DNA from 3 places in the Streptomyces sp. NPDC020362 genome. Region 3 is predicted to be linked to each of the others. Evidence: riboswitches for the same ligand, from Rfam matches in the RefSeq annotation. Region 3 holds a riboswitch; each other region holds the start of a gene.

Region 1 (5,491 bases), on a different contig from region 3:
TACGTCGTGTGCAGCTGGGGGATACGACTCCGATCCCATGGCCGGTCACGCTAGGAAGCGGTTGTTACCTTCGGTTCCGGCTGTCGTGAACGCGACGTTTCCGGGAACTCACCTGTCGTCCGGCGTCCTTGGTCCAGTACCCGAGAAGCGAGGCCCGGCCGCTCTTGGTCGAGTTCCGTGGTCAGGAGGCCGTTCCCGGTGACGGTCGGCGGACCGGCGCGGGGGAAGTGGGCTACAGGCGGGCGACGATCAGGGCGATGTCGTCGTGTCCGCCGCCGCTGACGCCGAGGCGGGACAGCAGGACGTCGGCCAGGTGGTCGGGGCTGAGCCGGGCGCTGCCGGCGAGGGTGTCGGTGAGGCGGGCCAGACTGACGTCGATGTCCTCGTCGCGCCGTTCGACGAGCCCGTCGGTGTACAGGACGAGGGTGTCGCCGGGGGTGTAGGGCAGGGCGGCCTGCGGGCGCGGGACGTGGCGCAGGCGAGCCCCCAGGGGCGGGTCGGTGGCCTGGTCGAGCAGGACGAAGGTGCCGTCGGAGTGGAGCAGGACGGGTGGGAGGTGGCCGGCACTGCTGTAGGTGATGTGCCGACGGTGCGTGTCGATCACAGCCTTGACCGCGGTCGTGGCCAGGGCTCCTTCGACCGAGCGGGCATACAGGCCCAGTACCTCCATCGCCCTGGCCGGCTCGTGCAGAGCGCGGACGGCGGCGGACAGGGCGCTGCGCAGCATGCCCATGGCGGCGGCGGCCTCCAGACCGTGACCGACCACGTCGCCCACGGCGAGGGCGAAGTCGCCGTCGGGCAGGTCCACCACGTCGTACCAGTCGCCGCACACGTTCAGTCCTTTGGTGGCGGGCAGGTAGCGCACCGCGACGTTCTGATGCCGGTCCAGGTCCGGCGAGTGCATCATCGCTTCCTGGAGAGTGACGGCGACCTTCCTTTCCCGGGCATGGGCCTGCCGCAACTGCTCGTTCAACAGTTGCAGCTCCCGCGCCCGCGCATACAGTTCGGCCTCGATGGCCTCGCGCTCTCCGAGCGGCTGACCCGGTTGCGAGCGGCCGGCATGGGACAGCACGAACTCGGTGACGTCCTCCACCCGGTGGATGATCCATGCCACTTCTTCGTCGGGCCCGATCACCGGGGTGTTGACGGGGGACCACCACCGTTCCTCGAACACTCCGGGGCGGTGGGGCACGGGGATGTCGTACTTCTGCACCGCCATCGTGTCCGGCTGCTGCGAGCGCAGGACCCGGTGCAGGGAGGCACTGAGGTTGCGCACCCCGTCGGCGTCCGGGTCTGCCGGGTTGTCGGGGAACGCGTCGAAGAGGTACTGCCCGACCAGGTCTTCCCGGGCGCGGCCGGTCGCCCGGCAGTAGGCCGCGTTGACGTCGAGGATCACGAGATCGCGGCCCATGACGAGGTACGGGCTGGGCGTGGCAGCGAACAACGCCTGGTAGTCGATCGGCGCTGGGCTCACAGGCGCTCTCCCGTTCTCCTCCGACGCCCCCTCTCCGGTTCCACTATGCGCGTTGCCGATCACCACGCCAGTGGGACGCCGTCTCGGAGTGTCGGAGAACCGCTGGTCAGGGGCGACGCTGCGGCTCCTGCCCGCGCTCTCCTGGTCCCCAGGCCCGCACCGCGATGCCGGTGGGGCGGGCGGCCACCGCCACCAGGTGGCCGAGAGGGACTCCGGGGCCGCCGCGCGCCGTCCCGGCGGGCGGGTACGTACGTCAGGACCGCGCCCGGGAAGTCACCCATGACGAGCAGGGTGTCCTCCGGATGGGCGTACGCGGCCACCCCGGCCCTCTCCGAGGCCGGGCCCGTGGGAACGGCCGGGGTCGAGGCCGGTCAGCGGGTGACGGGGGTGAGCGGACGGTCGGCGTCGCGCGGACGCACTGCGGCATGCGCCAAGAATGTTTGCGCGAGTGTGCTGCGGCCGCTCCCGTTGTGCCGATGGGGCCGTGATCCACCCAACACCTTTTTCTGTCAAGGGAGTTCGCGCGCCGGGTGTTGGCTGTCGGGAACGTCTCCCCTGCACAGTGCGGCCCGCCGCCGGTGTGGGTGCCGGGGCCTGGCGCGATTCTCCAGGAGGCCGGATGACGGCGTCCCGTCGGCGGTGGGATGATGTCCGGCGACAAGGCGACGGCGATCCGAGGAAGCCGGTGTGAATCCGGTGCGGTCCCGCCACTGTGATCGGTGAGCGAGTTCCGACAGGCCACGGCCCGAGAGGGCGGGAAGGCCGGGACGAGCGACGACCCGAGAGCCAGGAGACTCACGCGGTCGCCTCCTCGACGGACACCGGGGCGGATCTCCCCGGGGAGGGGTGGTGCGGCATGCCCGGGAGGCCGGCCGAAGAGATGTCGGGTGACGAGGCGGCTGCGGGGGCAGCCGGACCGGCGCCGTGCCGCGTCGTCGTGTGCCGGGACTGCTGCTGCGGCAGTCCCAAGGTGACCAGCGTCGATCATGGGGCGCAGACCGCCCGGCTGCGTGCGGAGGTGCCCGTGCGCATCTCGGCCTGCCTCGACGTGTGCGAGCAGGCCAACGTCATCGTCGTACAGCCCTCCGCCGCAGGGCGGGCCGCCGGTGGCCGACCGGTCTGGCTGGGCCTGGTCAACGATCCCGACGCGACGCAGGACATCACCGACTGGGTGCGCGCGGGCGGGCCGGGCATCGTGCCCCTGCCGGAGATCCTCGGCCTCTACGCCTTCACACCACCGCGCCTTGCCGGGGCTTCCCAGGACCGGCGCGGCGCCGGCCTCCCCTGAGAGCGGAACCGGACGGCATGGGGCAGTCGCGAGGCACGGGGACACCCGGAACCGGGCCTGCCGCGCGGCGCGCCGGAACGGCACCGGGTACTCGGTGACCGGCCGTGCGCTCCAGCTGCCCAGGGGCTACGGCCACCTCGGCGCGTCCGGCATCGATCGGCGCGTCCGGTGCCGATCAGCGCGTCCAGCATCGAGAAAACGTCCGTGACCTGCGCGTCCACCAGATCCTGGAAGGAACCGACGAGATCATGCGTGTCATTGTGGCCCGCGGCCTGACGGAGGCTCTCGGATGAGCGGAACCGAAGAACCCGTCCTCCTGCACACCGCAGGGCGGGCCGCACACATCACCCTCAACCGGCCGAAGGCCATCAACGCACTGTCCCACCCGATGGTGCGCCGCATCGACGAGGCCCTGACCGCCTGGGAGCACGATCCGGCCGTGGAGACCGTGGTCGTCACCGGGGCGGGGGAGCGCGGGCTGTGCGCGGGCGGCGACATCCGCGCCGTCCACGACGACGCCCGCGACGGCGACGGCACCGCCTCGGCCGCCTTCTGGCGTGACGAGTACCGCCTCAACGCCCGCATCGCCCGCTACCCCAAGCCGTACGTCGCCCTGATGGACGGCATCGTCATGGGCGGCGGCGTCGGGATCTCCGCCCACGGCAGCGTCCGGGTCGTCACCGAGCGGTCGAGGGTCGCCATGCCCGAGACCGGCATCGGCTTCGTCCCCGACGTCGGCGGCACCTACCTGCTCGCTCTCACCCCGGGCGAACTGGGCACCCACCTCGCGCTGACCGGGGCGCAGATCGGTGCCGGCGACGCCCTGCTCTGCGGGCTCGCCGACCACTATCTGCCGTCCACCGGCCTCGACGCCTTCGTCGACGACCTCGCCGAGATGCCCGTACGAGACGCCCTCCGGCGCCACGTACAGCCGCCGCCGCAGGGTGAGCTGGCCGCCCGGCGCGAGTGGATCGACGCCTGTTACGCCGCCGGCACGGTGGAGGAGATCGTGCAGCGGCTGCTCGCCCACGGCGACCCGGCCGCGAAGGAGGCGGCGGAGACCCTTCTCACCAGGTCACCGACGTCTGTGAAGGTCACTCTGGCCGCCCTGCTCCGTGCCCGGCGCCTCGGTCCCCTCGAGCGCGTCCTCGACCAGGAGTACCGCGTCTCCTGCGCGGCCCTGAGCACGCACGACCTGGTGGAGGGCATCCGCGCCCAGGTCGTCGACAAGGACCGCAACCCGCGCTGGTCGCCCGCGACCCTCGCCGAGGTCACCGACGCCGACGTCGAACGCTTCTTCACCCCGCTCGGCGAGCACGAGCTGGGACTCGCCGGGCCCGGCACCGCCCCGGAGACGGCCTGGTGAGCCGAACCGTCGCGGGCGGCGTGCATGCCGAACTCGACGTGACCGCAGCGGTGTTGTATGCCGAGCGCCGCCCGGGACCGGTTCGGACAGCTGCGCATGCCGACCGTGGCGGCGGGGGCCGGACAGGCCGAGGCCATGGAGACGTCGCCGAGGCGTCCGCCGTGAACGGCGCTCATTCCACACGGTGTTCGCGACTGCCGACCGGAAGGCGGGCCTGGGCGCCCTCGGCGACGAGCGGCCCGCCGCGTTCCGTCACCGCTGCCCCGTCCGCCCCTGCCGCGGCCACCCGGTGCGAGAGGAAGATCACGCGGGGTGGACGCGGTCTTGGCCGTGCCCGCGTGGCGCGGTACGGTCTGTCCGATATCGACGACGGCGAGACGGAAGCCGGTGGAAATCCGGCACGGTCGCGCCACTGTATGCGAGACGCCTTGAGGAGCGCCTCGTGAGTCAGACCCGTGGCCGTCGTCCACTGCACCACCGAGATGGGACGCGAACTCCCAGAGGAGGTTCTGCCATGGCGCAGACCGTCGCCCAGCCGACAGCCACCACTCCCGTCGTTCCCGCCACGCTGCCGCTGAAGGCGATAGCTCCCTGGGCGGTCTTCTTCGGCATCCTGATGCTGGTCCTGCTCTACTTCGTCGGCGCCGAGCAGGGCGCCACCTCCGTGTTCAACGGCACGGACGTCCACGAATGGGTCCACGACGCCCGCCACCTGCTCGGCTTCCCCTGCCACTGACGCGAGGGACGCCGCACGCCCATGAACTCCGCAACGGTAAGAAATCTCCTCGTGCGGGGCATGCTCGCCGGCCTGGCGGCCGGCGTGCTCGCCCTGGTCGTCGCCTATCTCCTCGGTGAGCCGAACGTCGACAAGGCGATCGGCTTCGAGGAGGCGCACTCCCACGAGCACGAGATGGAAGTCGTCTCCCGCTCCCTGCAGTCCACCGCCGGTCTCGCCACCGGCGTCCTCGTCTACGGGGTCGCCTTCGGCGGTATCGCCGCGCTGGCGTACTGCTTCGCGCTCGGCCGGGTGGGCCGCTTCGGCCCGCGGGCGACCGCGCTGCTGCTGTCCGGCTGCGCGCTCGTCGCCGTGTACGTCGTCCCGTTCCTGAAGTACCCGGCCAATCCGCCGTCGGTCGGCAACCCCGACACCATCGGCAAGCGGACCACCCTGTACTTCCTGATGATGCTCCTCAGCGTGCTTCTCGCGATCGCGGCGACCATCCTCGGCAAGCGGCTCGCGCCGTCGCTGGGCACCTGGTGGGCGACCGTGGTTGCGGTGGCCTCCTTCGCCGTCGTGATCGGCCTGGCCTACGAGTTCCTGCCGGTCATCAACGAGGTGCCGAAGGACTTCCCGGCCACCCTG
Region 2 (5,491 bases), on a different contig from region 3:
CACCACCGGCGACGGCAGGCGGTACCGGCTCGGCGAACAGCTCGCCACCATCGTCGTACGACCGCGCGGCTGGCACCTGGACGAGGAGCACCTGGAGTTCGAGGACGCCCCCGTGCCCGCCGCGCTCGTCGACTTCGGCCTGTACTTCTTCCACTGCGCGCAGCGGCAGATCGACGCCGGCCGCGGCCCGTACTTCTACCTCCCCAAGCTGGAGAACCGCTACGAGGCCCGCCTGTGGAACGACGTCTTCGTCACCGCGCAGGAACTCCTCGGCATTCCCCGCGGCACGATCCGCGCCACCGTCCTCATCGAGACGATCACCGCCGCGTTCGAGATGGAGGAGATCCTCTACGAGCTGCGCGAGCACAGCTCGGGCCTGAACGCGGGCCGCTGGGACTACCTGTTCAGCCTGATCAAGACCTTCGGTCACCGCACCGACTTCCTGCTGCCGGACCGCGCGAAGGTCACGATGACGGCTCCCTTCATGCGGGCCTACACCGAACTCCTCGTGCGTACCTGTCACCGGCGCGGCGCGCACGCCGTCGGCGGCATGGCCGCGCAGGTGCCGAGCAGGGACCCGGCCGCCCACGAGGCGGCCCTCGCCAAGGTGCGGCTGGACAAGGAGCGCGAGGCCGAGGCCGGCTTCGACGGCTCCTGGGTCGCCCACCCGGGCCTGGTCGCCGTCTGCCGTGAGGTGTTCGACGGTGTCCTCGGCGAGCGGCCGCACCAGATCGACCGGACGCGGGACGACGTGGAGGTGACGGCCGCGGACCTGCTGTCGGTGCGCCGGGGCGGCGGGCCGCCCACCCCGGAAGGCGTGCGCACCAACATCGCGGTCGCGCTGCGCTACTTCGCCGCCTGGCTGCGCGGGCAGGGCGCGGTCGCTCTGTACGGTCTCATGGAGGACGCGGCCACGGCCGAGATCGCCCGCGTGCAGATCTGGCAGTGGCTGCGGCACCGGGTGATCGACCGGGAGACGGTCCTGCGGCTGCTCGACGAGGAGGCCGCCGCGCTCGGCGCCGAGTACCCGTGGGCGCCGGTCGACGAGGTACGCGCGCTCTTCGAACGGACCGCCCTGGCGGGCGAGTTGCCGCTCTTCTTCACGCCCGACGCCTACACCGCCCATCTGGTGCAGCGCGCGGAGCCCCGGTCATGAGCGGCGGAATCCGGCGCGTCGGGGTGGTCGGCGGCGGCCAGATGGGTGCCGGCATCGCCGAGGTGTGCGCGCGGGCGGGACTGGACACGGTGGTCTGCGAGGCGGACGCCACGGCCGCCCGCGTCGCCCGCGAGCGCGTGGCCGCCTCTCTGGAGCGCGCGGTCCGGCGGGGCGGGCTGGAGCCGTCCGCCGCGCAGGACGCCCTCGCCCGCCTCGTCTTCACCGGCGATCTGGAGGAGATGGCCGACCGGCAGCTCGTCATCGAGGCCGTCGTCGAGAACGCGGACGCCAAGACCGAGGTGTTCGCCGCCCTCGACAAGATCGTCGAGGACCCGTCGGCCGTCCTGGCGACCAACACCTCCTCCCTGCCCGTGATGCGCCTCGGCATGGCCACCGGCCGCGCCGACCGGGTCGTGGGACTGCACTTCTTCAACCCGGTGCCGGTGCTGCCGCTCGTGGAGGTCGTGCCCTCCCTGCACACCGCACCCGGGACCGTGACCGCCGTCGAGTCCTTCGCCACGGAAGTTCTCGGCAAGACGGTCGTCCGCTCCCGGGACCGGGCGGGCTTCGTCGTCAACGCGCTGCTCATCCCCTATTTGCTGGCGGCCGTCCGGATGGCGGAGTCCGGCTTCGCCGGCGCCGCCGACATCGACACCGCCATGGAGCTGGGCTGCGCCCACCCCATGGGGCCGCTCCGGCTCGCGGACCTGATCGGCCTCGACACCGTCGCCTCGATCGCCGAGTCGCTCTACGACGAGTTCCGCGAACCCCTCTACGCCCCTCCCCCGCTGCTCCAGCGGATGGTCGAGGCGGGACTGCTCGGCCGCAAGACCGGGCGGGGGTTCCACAAGTACGGCCGGTCCTGAGCGGACCGGCGCGCCCGGGCTGAGGGGCCCGCGGCGAGGAGCGGGCCGAAAGGCCCGGACGGCAGCGGCCGGCCGAGGGATCCGGCGGCTGCTCACAGGGGAGGGGCGGGAAGCGCTCGTGCGGCGCCTCCCGCCCCGGCCCGTTTCCCCACTGCGGCGGCATGTCCCACGTCACCTTCCGAATGCGGGGCATCGTGCACCACGTCCCTGGACGGTCCCTTAGGCTGACCGGTGCAGCTGGTTCGCCCCGTCCGCCAGGCGGGATGCGTCGCAAGAGGGAACCCGGTGGGAATCCGGGACTGCCCCGCAGCGGTGAGCGGGAACGACCGCCGTCATACGCACTGGGCCCGAGGAGGGCCCGGGAAGCGACGGCCAGTAGGTGTCCTCCCCCGTGAGGACGTGCCCGCGAGTCCGAAGACCTGCCATCTGCCCGCGCGCGGGACCACTCGTGCGCGGACATCCCGGTGACCTCGAGGGCGGGTCGGCGCACACACCGAACGGACGGCCGTGGGCCGGTACCGTCCGGTCCGTCACCCCTTCGCGCTCTCGTCCCGTCCCCGGGATCTCAGGGATTCATCTCGCGAAGGAGATCTCCGTGACCACCAAGCCCGCAGCCGCGGCAGCACGGGCCACCGTGTACGGCTACCCCCGCCAGGGACAGAACCGGGAACTGAAGAAGGCCGTCGAGGGCTACTGGAAGGGCCGCGTGACCGCCGACGCCCTGCGCGCCACCGCCGCCGGTCTGCGTCGCACCAACTGGCGGCGGCTGGCGGACGCCGGCATCGACGAGGTGCCGACCGGCGACTTCTCGTACTACGACCACGTGCTGGACACCACCGTCATGGTCGGCGCGATCCCCGACCGTCACCGTGCCGCCGTCGCCTCCGACCCGCTCGACGGGTACTTCGCCATGGCGCGCGGTACCCAGGACGTCGCACCGCTGGAGATGACCAAGTGGTTCGACACCAACTACCACTACCTGGTACCCGAGTTGGGACCGGACACGGTGTTCACGGCGGACTCCGGCAAGCAGGTCGCCGAGCTGCGGGAAGCACTCGCTCTGGAACTGGCGGCCCGCCCCGTGCTGGTCGGCCCGGTGACCTACCTGCTGCTGGCCAAACCCGCGCCCGGCGCGCCCGCGGACTTCGAGCCGCTCATCCTGCTGGACCGCCTGCTGCCGGTGTACGCCGAGGTCCTCGCCGACCTGCACGCGGCGGGCGCCGAGTGGGTACAGCTCGACGAGCCCGCCCTGGTCCAGGACCGCACCCCGGCCGAACTGAACGCCGCCGCCCGCGCCTACCGCGACCTCGGTGCCCTGACCGACCGGCCGAAGCTGCTGGTCGCCTCCTACTTCGACCGGCTCGGTGAGGCCCTGCCGGTGCTGGCCGAGGCACCGGTCGACGGGCTCGCCCTGGACTTCACCGAGGCGGCCGCCGCCCATCTGGAGGCGCTGGCCGCCGTCGGCGGACTGCCCGGCAAGCGGCTGGTCGCCGGCGTCGTCAACGGGCGCAACATCTGGGTGAACGACCTGTCGGCCTCGCTCGCCGTGCTCGGCACCCTGCTGGGCCTGGCCGACCGGGTCGACGTCTCCGCCTCCTGCTCGCTGCTGCACGTCCCCCTCGACACGTCGGCCGAGCGGGACATCGATCCGCAGATCATGCGCTGGCTCGCCTTCGCCCGGCAGAAGACGGCCGAGATCGCCACCCTCGCCAAGGGCCTGGCCCGCGGCACCGACGCCATCGCCGCGGAACTGGCCGCGAACCGTGCCGACCTGGCCTCCCGCGCGAACTCCGCCGTCACCCGCGACCCGGCCGTCCGCGCCCGCGCCACCGCCGTCACCCTCGACGACGCGCGCCGCTGCGCGTCCTACCCGGAGCGGGCCGCCGCCCAGCGCGCCCACCTGCGCCTCCCGCTGCTCCCCACCACGACCATCGGCTCCTTCCCGCAGACCGGCGAACTGCGCACGGCCCGCGCCGATCTGAGGGCCGGGCGGATCGACACCGCCGGGTACGAGGAGCGCATCAGGGCGGAGATCCAGGAGGTGATCTCCTTCCAGGAGAAGGCCGGCCTGGACGTCCTGGTGCACGGCGAGGCCGAACGCAACGACATGGTCCAGTACTTCGCCGAACAGCTCACCGGCTACCTCGCCACCCACCACGGCTGGGTCCAGTCCTACGGCACCCGGTACGTCCGGCCGCCGATCCTGGCCGGTGACATCTCCCGCCCCGAGCCGATGACCGTGCGCTGGACGACATACGCCCAGTCCCTCACCGACCGTCCGGTCAAGGGCATGCTCACCGGCCCGGTCACCATGCTGGCCTGGTCGTTCGTCCGCGACGACCAGCCGCTCGCCGACACCGCCCGCCAGGTCGCCCTCGCCCTGCGCGACGAGGTGAACGACCTGGAGGCGGCGGGGACTTCGGTGATCCAGGTGGACGAGCCCGCGCTGCGTGAGACGCTGCCGCTGCGGGCCGCCGACCGTCCCGCGTACCTGGCATGGGCCACGGAGGCCTTCCGGCTGACCACCGGCGGCGTCCGCCCGGACACCCAGATCCACACGCACATGTGCTACGCCGAGTTCGGTGACGTCGTCCGGGCCATCGACGACCTCGACGCCGACGTCATCAGCCTGGAGGCCGCCCGCTCCCACATGCAGGTCGCCCGTGAGCTCGCCGCCCACGGCTACCCGCGCGAGGCCGGGCCCGGCGTGTACGACATCCACTCCCCGCGCGTGCCGAGCGCCGCGGAGGCCGCCGGGCTGCTGCGCACGGGCCTTGAGGCGATCCCCGCCGAGCGCCTGTGGGTGAATCCGGACTGCGGCCTGAAGACCCGCGGCTGGCCGGAGACCCGGGCCTCCCTGGAGAACCTGGTCGCGGCCGCCTGCCGGGTCCGCGGGGCGCTGTCGCCGGGGTTCACGTAAGCCCCCGCCCGCCCCCGGCGGGGGGGGGGCGCCCCCGACCGCCGAGGAACCGCCGGAACCGCTCGCTGCACAGGTCGGCGGTCGGGCGTCGTCGCGCATCGCAGCGCTGTCCATCTGCGAAAACCGCGAATTCCGCGGATGTTATGTTCGCAGCAGGGCGGGGACGAGACCGTCACCTGCGGCGGGCTCGGCTCCCCCCGCCCCACGCGCCGGATTCACGGTGGCGCCCGCCCGCACCCCGTGACCACCGCAGGAGGAACAGCCACGTGACCAGCCGCGTCACCTTCGTCTCGCCCACGACGAGCCCGTCGCTGCGGTGCGCCCGCTTCTACGACGGCGACTCGGTCGACGCCGTCGGGTCGGCCCGCGCCCGCTCGGCGGCCGGGTCGCTGCCCTCGCCCGCCCGTGTGCTGACGTCCTCGAGCGTGCGCTGCCGGGAGACCGCGGCGGCGCTCGGCCTCGACGGTGCACGGACGCCGGAGCTGGACGGTCTGGACGTGGGCCGCTGGCGAGGCCGCACTCTGGAGGAAGTGGCGGCCGCCGACCCGG
Region 3 (5,491 bases):
GCACCGACGTGGGTCTGCCGATGCTGATGCTCTCCCGCCACTCCCTGGACCGCGAGGGCAAGCCGGTGGAGTGGGTCCGGTCCGTCTACCGGGGCGACCGGTACAAGTTCGTGGCCCGGCTGAAGCGGCCTGCGGAATGAAAGCGGCCGAGAGCACGACAGGCCGGGGGTCCGGGGGCCACGCGGCGGCAGCCGCACGTCCGACGCAGCTCCAGGGACGATGCAGCGTGGCGCGGCTCAAGCACCCTCAGGACTAGCAGGAGTTGGGGTCTTCACACCTCAACCCCCAAATCGACATACCGATATACGGACGAGGTCTTCCGCTGCCGCGACACTGTCACCTAGATTGCCTGCGCATTACACAGGTGATCAGCGAGGGGACGGAGCCGTGGCATGTCCGAAACGCCTGAAGTGAGACCACCGGTCGTGACGCCGGTCCGCGTGATCATCGCCCTCTGTCTCGTCGCGCCCTTCGCGGCGATGCTGTGGGTCGGCTCGTACGCCAAGACGGATCCGGCCTTCATCGGGATCCCGTTCTTCTACTGGTACCAGATGCTGTGGGTGCTGATCTCCACCGCGCTCACGGTGCTGGCGTACCAGCTCTGGCAGCGTGACCAGCGCGGCCGCAGGGACACGAAGGGGGGTGCGGCGCAGTGAAGGGCGGCGTCAACGGCGTCGCGCTCGGCGTCTTCATCTTCTTCTTCCTGGCCGTCACGGTCATGGGCTTCCTGGCCGCCCGCTGGCGCAGGGCCGACAATGAGCACTCCCTGGACGAATGGGGCCTGGGCGGACGGTCGTTCGGCACCTGGGTCACCTGGTTCCTGCTCGGCGGAGACCTGTACACGGCGTACACGTTCGTCGCCGTACCGGCGGCGATCTACGCGGCGGGCGCGGCCGGATTCTTCGCGGTGCCCTACACGATCCTGGTCTACCCGCTGATCTTCACGTTCCTGCCCCGCCTGTGGTCGGTGTCCCACAAGCACGGCTATGTGACGACCTCGGACTTCGTGCGCGGCCGCTTCGGCTCCAAGGGCCTGTCGCTGGCCGTGGCGCTGACCGGCATCCTGGCCACGATGCCGTACATCGCGCTCCAGCTCGTCGGCATCCAGGCGGTGCTGGACGTGATGGGCGTGGGCGGCGGTGACAACACCAACTGGTTCGTGAAGGACCTGCCCCTGCTCATCGCCTTCGGTGTGCTGGCGGCGTACACCTACTCCTCGGGCCTGCGCGCCCCCGCGCTGATCGCGTTCGTCAAGGACACGCTGATCTACATCGTGATCGTGGTGGCGATCATCTACATCCCGATCAAGCTCGGCGGGTTCGACGACATCTTCGCCAAGGCGGGTCACGCGCTCAACCAGGTCAACCCCGCCACCGGCAAGCAGCGCGGCGCGCTCGCCCCGCCGGAGGCGGGCCAGTGGACGTACGCCACACTGGCGCTCGGCTCGGCTCTCGCGCTGTTCATGTACCCGCACTCGATCACCGCGACGCTGTCGTCCAGGAGCCGTGAGGTGATCCGCCGCAACACCACGATCCTGCCGCTGTACTCGCTGATGCTGGGCCTGCTGGCCCTGCTCGGCTTCATGGCGATCGCGGCCGGTGTGAAGGTCACCAACGGCCAGCTGGCGATCCCGCAGCTGTTCGAGGACATGTTCCCGGACTGGTTCGCGGGCGTGGCCTTCGCGGCGATCGGCATCGGCGCGCTGGTCCCGGCGGCCATCATGTCGATCGCGGCGGCGAACCTCTTCACCCGCAACATCTACAAGGACTTCCTCAAGCCGGACGCCACACCGAAGCAGGAGGCCCAGGTCTCCAAGTTCGTGTCGCTGCTGGTGAAGGTCGGCGCGCTGGTCTTCGTCCTGACCATGGACAAGACGGTCGCCATCAACTTCCAGCTGCTGGGCGGCATCTGGATCCTGCAGACCTTCCCGGCGCTGGTCGGCGGCCTGTTCACGCGCTGGTTCCACCGCTGGGCGCTGCTGGCCGGCTGGGCGGTCGGCATGGTCTACGGCACGGCGGCCGCCTACGGGGTCGCCTCCCCGACCCAGAAACACTTCGGCGGCAGCGCCAAGGAGATCCCCGGCATCGGCGAGATCGGCTACATCGGCCTGACGGCCTTCGTGCTGAACGTGCTCGTCACGCTGGTCCTGACCGTCGTCCTGAAGGCCGTGAAGGCCCCCGAGGGCCTCGACGAGACCAGCCCGGAGGACTACACGGCGGACGCGGGCGAGCCGGGAGTCGAGGTGGAACTCCCGCCCGCTACGGCAGGAAGCGCCCACTAGGGCGCCCCGAAAGGGGCGCGGGGCCGTATGGGCATGCGGCCCCGCCGCGTGGGCGCGAGCAACCACACACCCCACAGCGGGCCGCCGGGAACCACCCACCACGGCGGCCCGCTGTTTCGTGCACACTCACCGGCATGGACCTCGTGATCCGCCTCGCAGCCCCCACCGAATACGCCGCCCTCGGAGAACTCACCGCCCAGGCCTACCTCCAGGACGGCCTCCTGGACTTCGGCGAGAGCGACGAGTACCTCGGTGAGCTGAGAGACGTGGCCAAACGAGCAGCCGCAGCCGAGGTTCTCGTGGCCGTCCGGGACACAACGGTCCTGGGCGGAGTCGCCTTCGTCCCCTCCGGCGGCCCCATGGCCGACATCGCGGCCCCGGGAGAGGCCGAGATCCGCATGCTCGCCGTCGCGGCAGCCGCCCGCGGCCAGGGCGTCGGCGAGGCACTCGTCCTCGCCTGCATCGACCGGGCCCGCAGCACCCCGGGTTGCACAGGCATCGTCCTGTCCACCCAGCGCACCATGCACAGCGCCCACCGCATCTACGAGCGCCTGGGTTTCCTTCGCACACCCGAGCGGGACTGGAATCCCCTCCCCCACCTGGACGACATCACTCTCCTCACCTACGAGTTGACCCTCTGAAGCCACGGCGACACAACATCTGGGGGTGACACGACAGCCCGGCACTAGATGTATGCTCATCCTCGCTGTCGTCGCAGGGGAATCCGGTGCGAATCCGGAACTGTCCCGCAACGGTGTACTTGCGTGCATCCGCACGCCCGTGTCAGTCCGAGGACCTGTCGGCAGCGCGCACCCGGCCGTCCGGCCCGGGTGCCTTGAGACGTCCGGGCCTCGTGGAGTGGGCTGGTGGACGCGACGCCGTGCGCCGTCGTGCTGCCCCCTGCCCTCCGCAAGGCCCCGTGCCGAGCGAGGGAGAGCCCCACGTGACCATCGCGCCAGCCGAACCGGCTTCAGCCACCCCGGCGACCGGAGCCCCGGTGGAGACCGACGGTCCCGGTGCCGCGTTGCTGCGGACCCTGACCGAGCTGACCGCCGACCTCCCCGACGCCGACCCCGGCCGGGTCGCCGCGGCCGCGCTGCGCGGCCGGTCCGCGCGGGCCGACGAGGCGGAGTTGCGCGAGCTGGCCACGGAGGCGGCCGCCGGCCTCATCTCCGAGGACCCTGCCTACTCCCGGCTGGCCGCCCGGCTGCTGACCCTCTCCATCCGCGCGGAGGCCGCCTCGCAGGGCGTGACGTCCTTCACCGAGTCCGTCGCCGTGGGCCACCGTGAGGGCCTCGTCGCCGACCGCACCGCCGAGTTCGTCCGGCTGCACGCCGGCCGGCTGGACTCCCTGATCGACCCGGTCGCCGACGACCGTTTCGGCTACTTCGGCCTGCGCACCCTGCACAGCCGCTACCTGCTGCGCCACCCGATCACCCGCCAGGTCATCGAGACGCCCCAGCACTTCATGCTGCGTGTGGCCGCCGGTCTCGCCGAGGACGACAGCGCCCGCGCGGTGGACGAGGTCGCGTCGCTCTACGGGCTCATGAGCCGCCTGGACTACCTGCCCTCCTCCCCCACCCTGTTCAACTCCGGCACGCGGCACCCCCAGATGTCGTCCTGCTACCTGCTGGACTCCCCGCTGGACGAGCTGGACTCCATCTACGACCGCTACCACCAGGTCGCCCGTCTCTCGAAGCACGCCGGCGGCATCGGTCTGTCGTACTCCCGCATCCGTTCGCGCGGTTCGCTGATCCGCGGCACCAACGGGCACTCCAACGGCATCGTCCCGTTCCTGAAGACCCTGGACGCCTCGGTGGCCGCCGTGAACCAGGGCGGCCGGCGCAAGGGTGCCGCGGCCGTGTACCTGGAGACCTGGCACTCCGACATCGAGGAGTTCCTGGAGCTGCGGGACAACACCGGTGAGGACGCCCGCCGTACGCACAACCTGAACCTCGCGCACTGGATCCCGGACGAGTTCATGCGCCGGGTCAACGCCGACGAGCAGTGGTCGCTGTTCTCCCCGGCGGACGTGCCGGAGCTGGTCGACCTGTGGGGCGAGGAGTTCGACGCCGCCTACCGCAGGGCGGAGGCGGCGGGGCTCGCGAAGAAGACCATCCCGGCCCGTGACCTGTACGGCCGCATGATGCGCACCCTCGCGCAGACCGGCAACGGCTGGATGACCTTCAAGGACGCCGCCAACCGCACGGCCAACCAGACGGCGACCCCGGGCCACGTCGTCCACTCCTCCAACCTCTGCACGGAGATCCTGGAGGTCACGGACGACGGGGAGACCGCGGTCTGCAACCTGGGGTCGGTCAACCTCGGTGCCTTCGTGAGCGACGGGGACATCGACTGGAAGCGCCTGGACGAGACCGTCCGCACGGCCGTCACCTTCCTCGACCGTGTCGTGGACATCAACTTCTACCCGACCGAGCAGGCGGGCCGCTCCAACGCCAGGTGGCGTCCGGTGGGCCTGGGTGCGATGGGTCTGCAGGACGTCTTCTTCAAGCTGCGTCTGCCCTTCGGCTCGCCCGAGGCCAAGGCCCTGTCCACGCGGATCGCCGAGCGCATCATGCTCGCCGCGTACGAGGCCTCCGCCGACCTCGCCGAGCGCAGCGGCCCGCTGCCCGCCTGGGAGAAGACCCGTACGGCCCAGGGTGTCCTGCACCCCGACCACTACGGCGTCGAGCCGGCCTGGCCCGAGCGCTGGGCGGCGCTGCGCGAGCGGATCGCCGCGGTCGGCATGCGCAACTCGCTGCTCCTCGCGATCGCCCCGACCGCGACCATCGCCTCCATCGCGGGCGTGTACGAGTGCATCGAGCCGCAGGTCTCCAACCTGTTCAAGCGCGAGACCCTGTCCGGCGAGTTCCTCCAGGTCAACTCGTACCTGGTGCAGGACCTGAAGGAGCTGGGCGTCTGGGACGCGCGCACCCGTGAGGCGCTGCGCGACTCCAACGGCTCCGTGCAGGACTTCGTGTGGATCCCGGCCGACGTGCGGGCGCTGTACCGCACGGCCTGGGAGATCCCGCAGCGCGGGCTCATCGACATGGCCGCGGCCCGCACCCCGTACCTGGACCAGGCACAGTCCCTGAACCTGTTCCTGGAGACGCCGACGATCGGCAAGCTCTCCTCGATGTACGCCTACGCCTGGAAGTCGGGCCTGAAGACGACGTACTACCTGCGCTCGCGCCCGGCGACCCGGATCGC

The links. A riboswitch is a leader RNA that binds a small molecule or an ion and turns the genes downstream of it on or off. The one in region 3 is predicted to bind cobalamin.
Region 1: linked by a shared signal. The riboswitch ahead of AB0H32_RS23605 ((2Fe-2S) ferredoxin domain-containing protein) and the one ahead of AB0H32_RS04215 (ribonucleoside-diphosphate reductase subunit alpha) in region 3 are both predicted to bind cobalamin.
Region 2: linked by a shared signal. The riboswitch ahead of metE (5-methyltetrahydropteroyltriglutamate--homocysteine S-methyltransferase) and the one ahead of AB0H32_RS04215 (ribonucleoside-diphosphate reductase subunit alpha) in region 3 are both predicted to bind cobalamin.

What each region holds. Positions count from the first base shown of each region.
Region 1 is NZ_JBFAET010000067.1:14,389-19,879, forward strand. Features, by position in the region: gene AB0H32_RS23600 (SpoIIE family protein phosphatase) at 233-1,474, opposite strand; cobalamin riboswitch at 2,150-2,271, shown strand; gene AB0H32_RS23605 ((2Fe-2S) ferredoxin domain-containing protein) at 2,355-2,762, shown strand; partial or broken gene AB0H32_RS23610 (acyl-CoA dehydrogenase family protein) at 2,845-3,055, shown strand; gene AB0H32_RS23615 (enoyl-CoA hydratase/isomerase family protein) at 3,052-4,128, shown strand; partial or broken gene AB0H32_RS23620 (enoyl-CoA hydratase) at 4,280-4,387, shown strand; cobalamin riboswitch at 4,462-4,606, shown strand; gene AB0H32_RS23625 (CbtB-domain containing protein) at 4,643-4,864, shown strand; gene AB0H32_RS23630 (CbtA family protein) at 4,886-5,491, shown strand, end outside.
Region 2 is NZ_JBFAET010000067.1:20,934-26,424, reverse strand. Features, by position in the region: gene aceB (malate synthase A) at 1-1,156, shown strand, start outside; gene AB0H32_RS23650 (3-hydroxybutyryl-CoA dehydrogenase) at 1,153-2,022, shown strand; cobalamin riboswitch at 2,259-2,450, shown strand; gene metE (5-methyltetrahydropteroyltriglutamate--homocysteine S-methyltransferase) at 2,618-4,942, shown strand; gene AB0H32_RS23640 (histidine phosphatase family protein) at 5,209-5,491, shown strand, end outside.
Region 3 is NZ_JBFAET010000005.1:122,381-127,871, forward strand. Features, by position in the region: gene AB0H32_RS04195 (GntR family transcriptional regulator) at 1-140, shown strand, start outside; gene AB0H32_RS04200 (DUF3311 domain-containing protein) at 393-656, shown strand; gene mctP (monocarboxylate uptake permease MctP) at 653-2,281, shown strand; gene AB0H32_RS04210 (GNAT family N-acetyltransferase) at 2,416-2,922, shown strand; cobalamin riboswitch at 2,962-3,100, shown strand; gene AB0H32_RS04215 (ribonucleoside-diphosphate reductase subunit alpha) at 3,225-5,491, shown strand, end outside.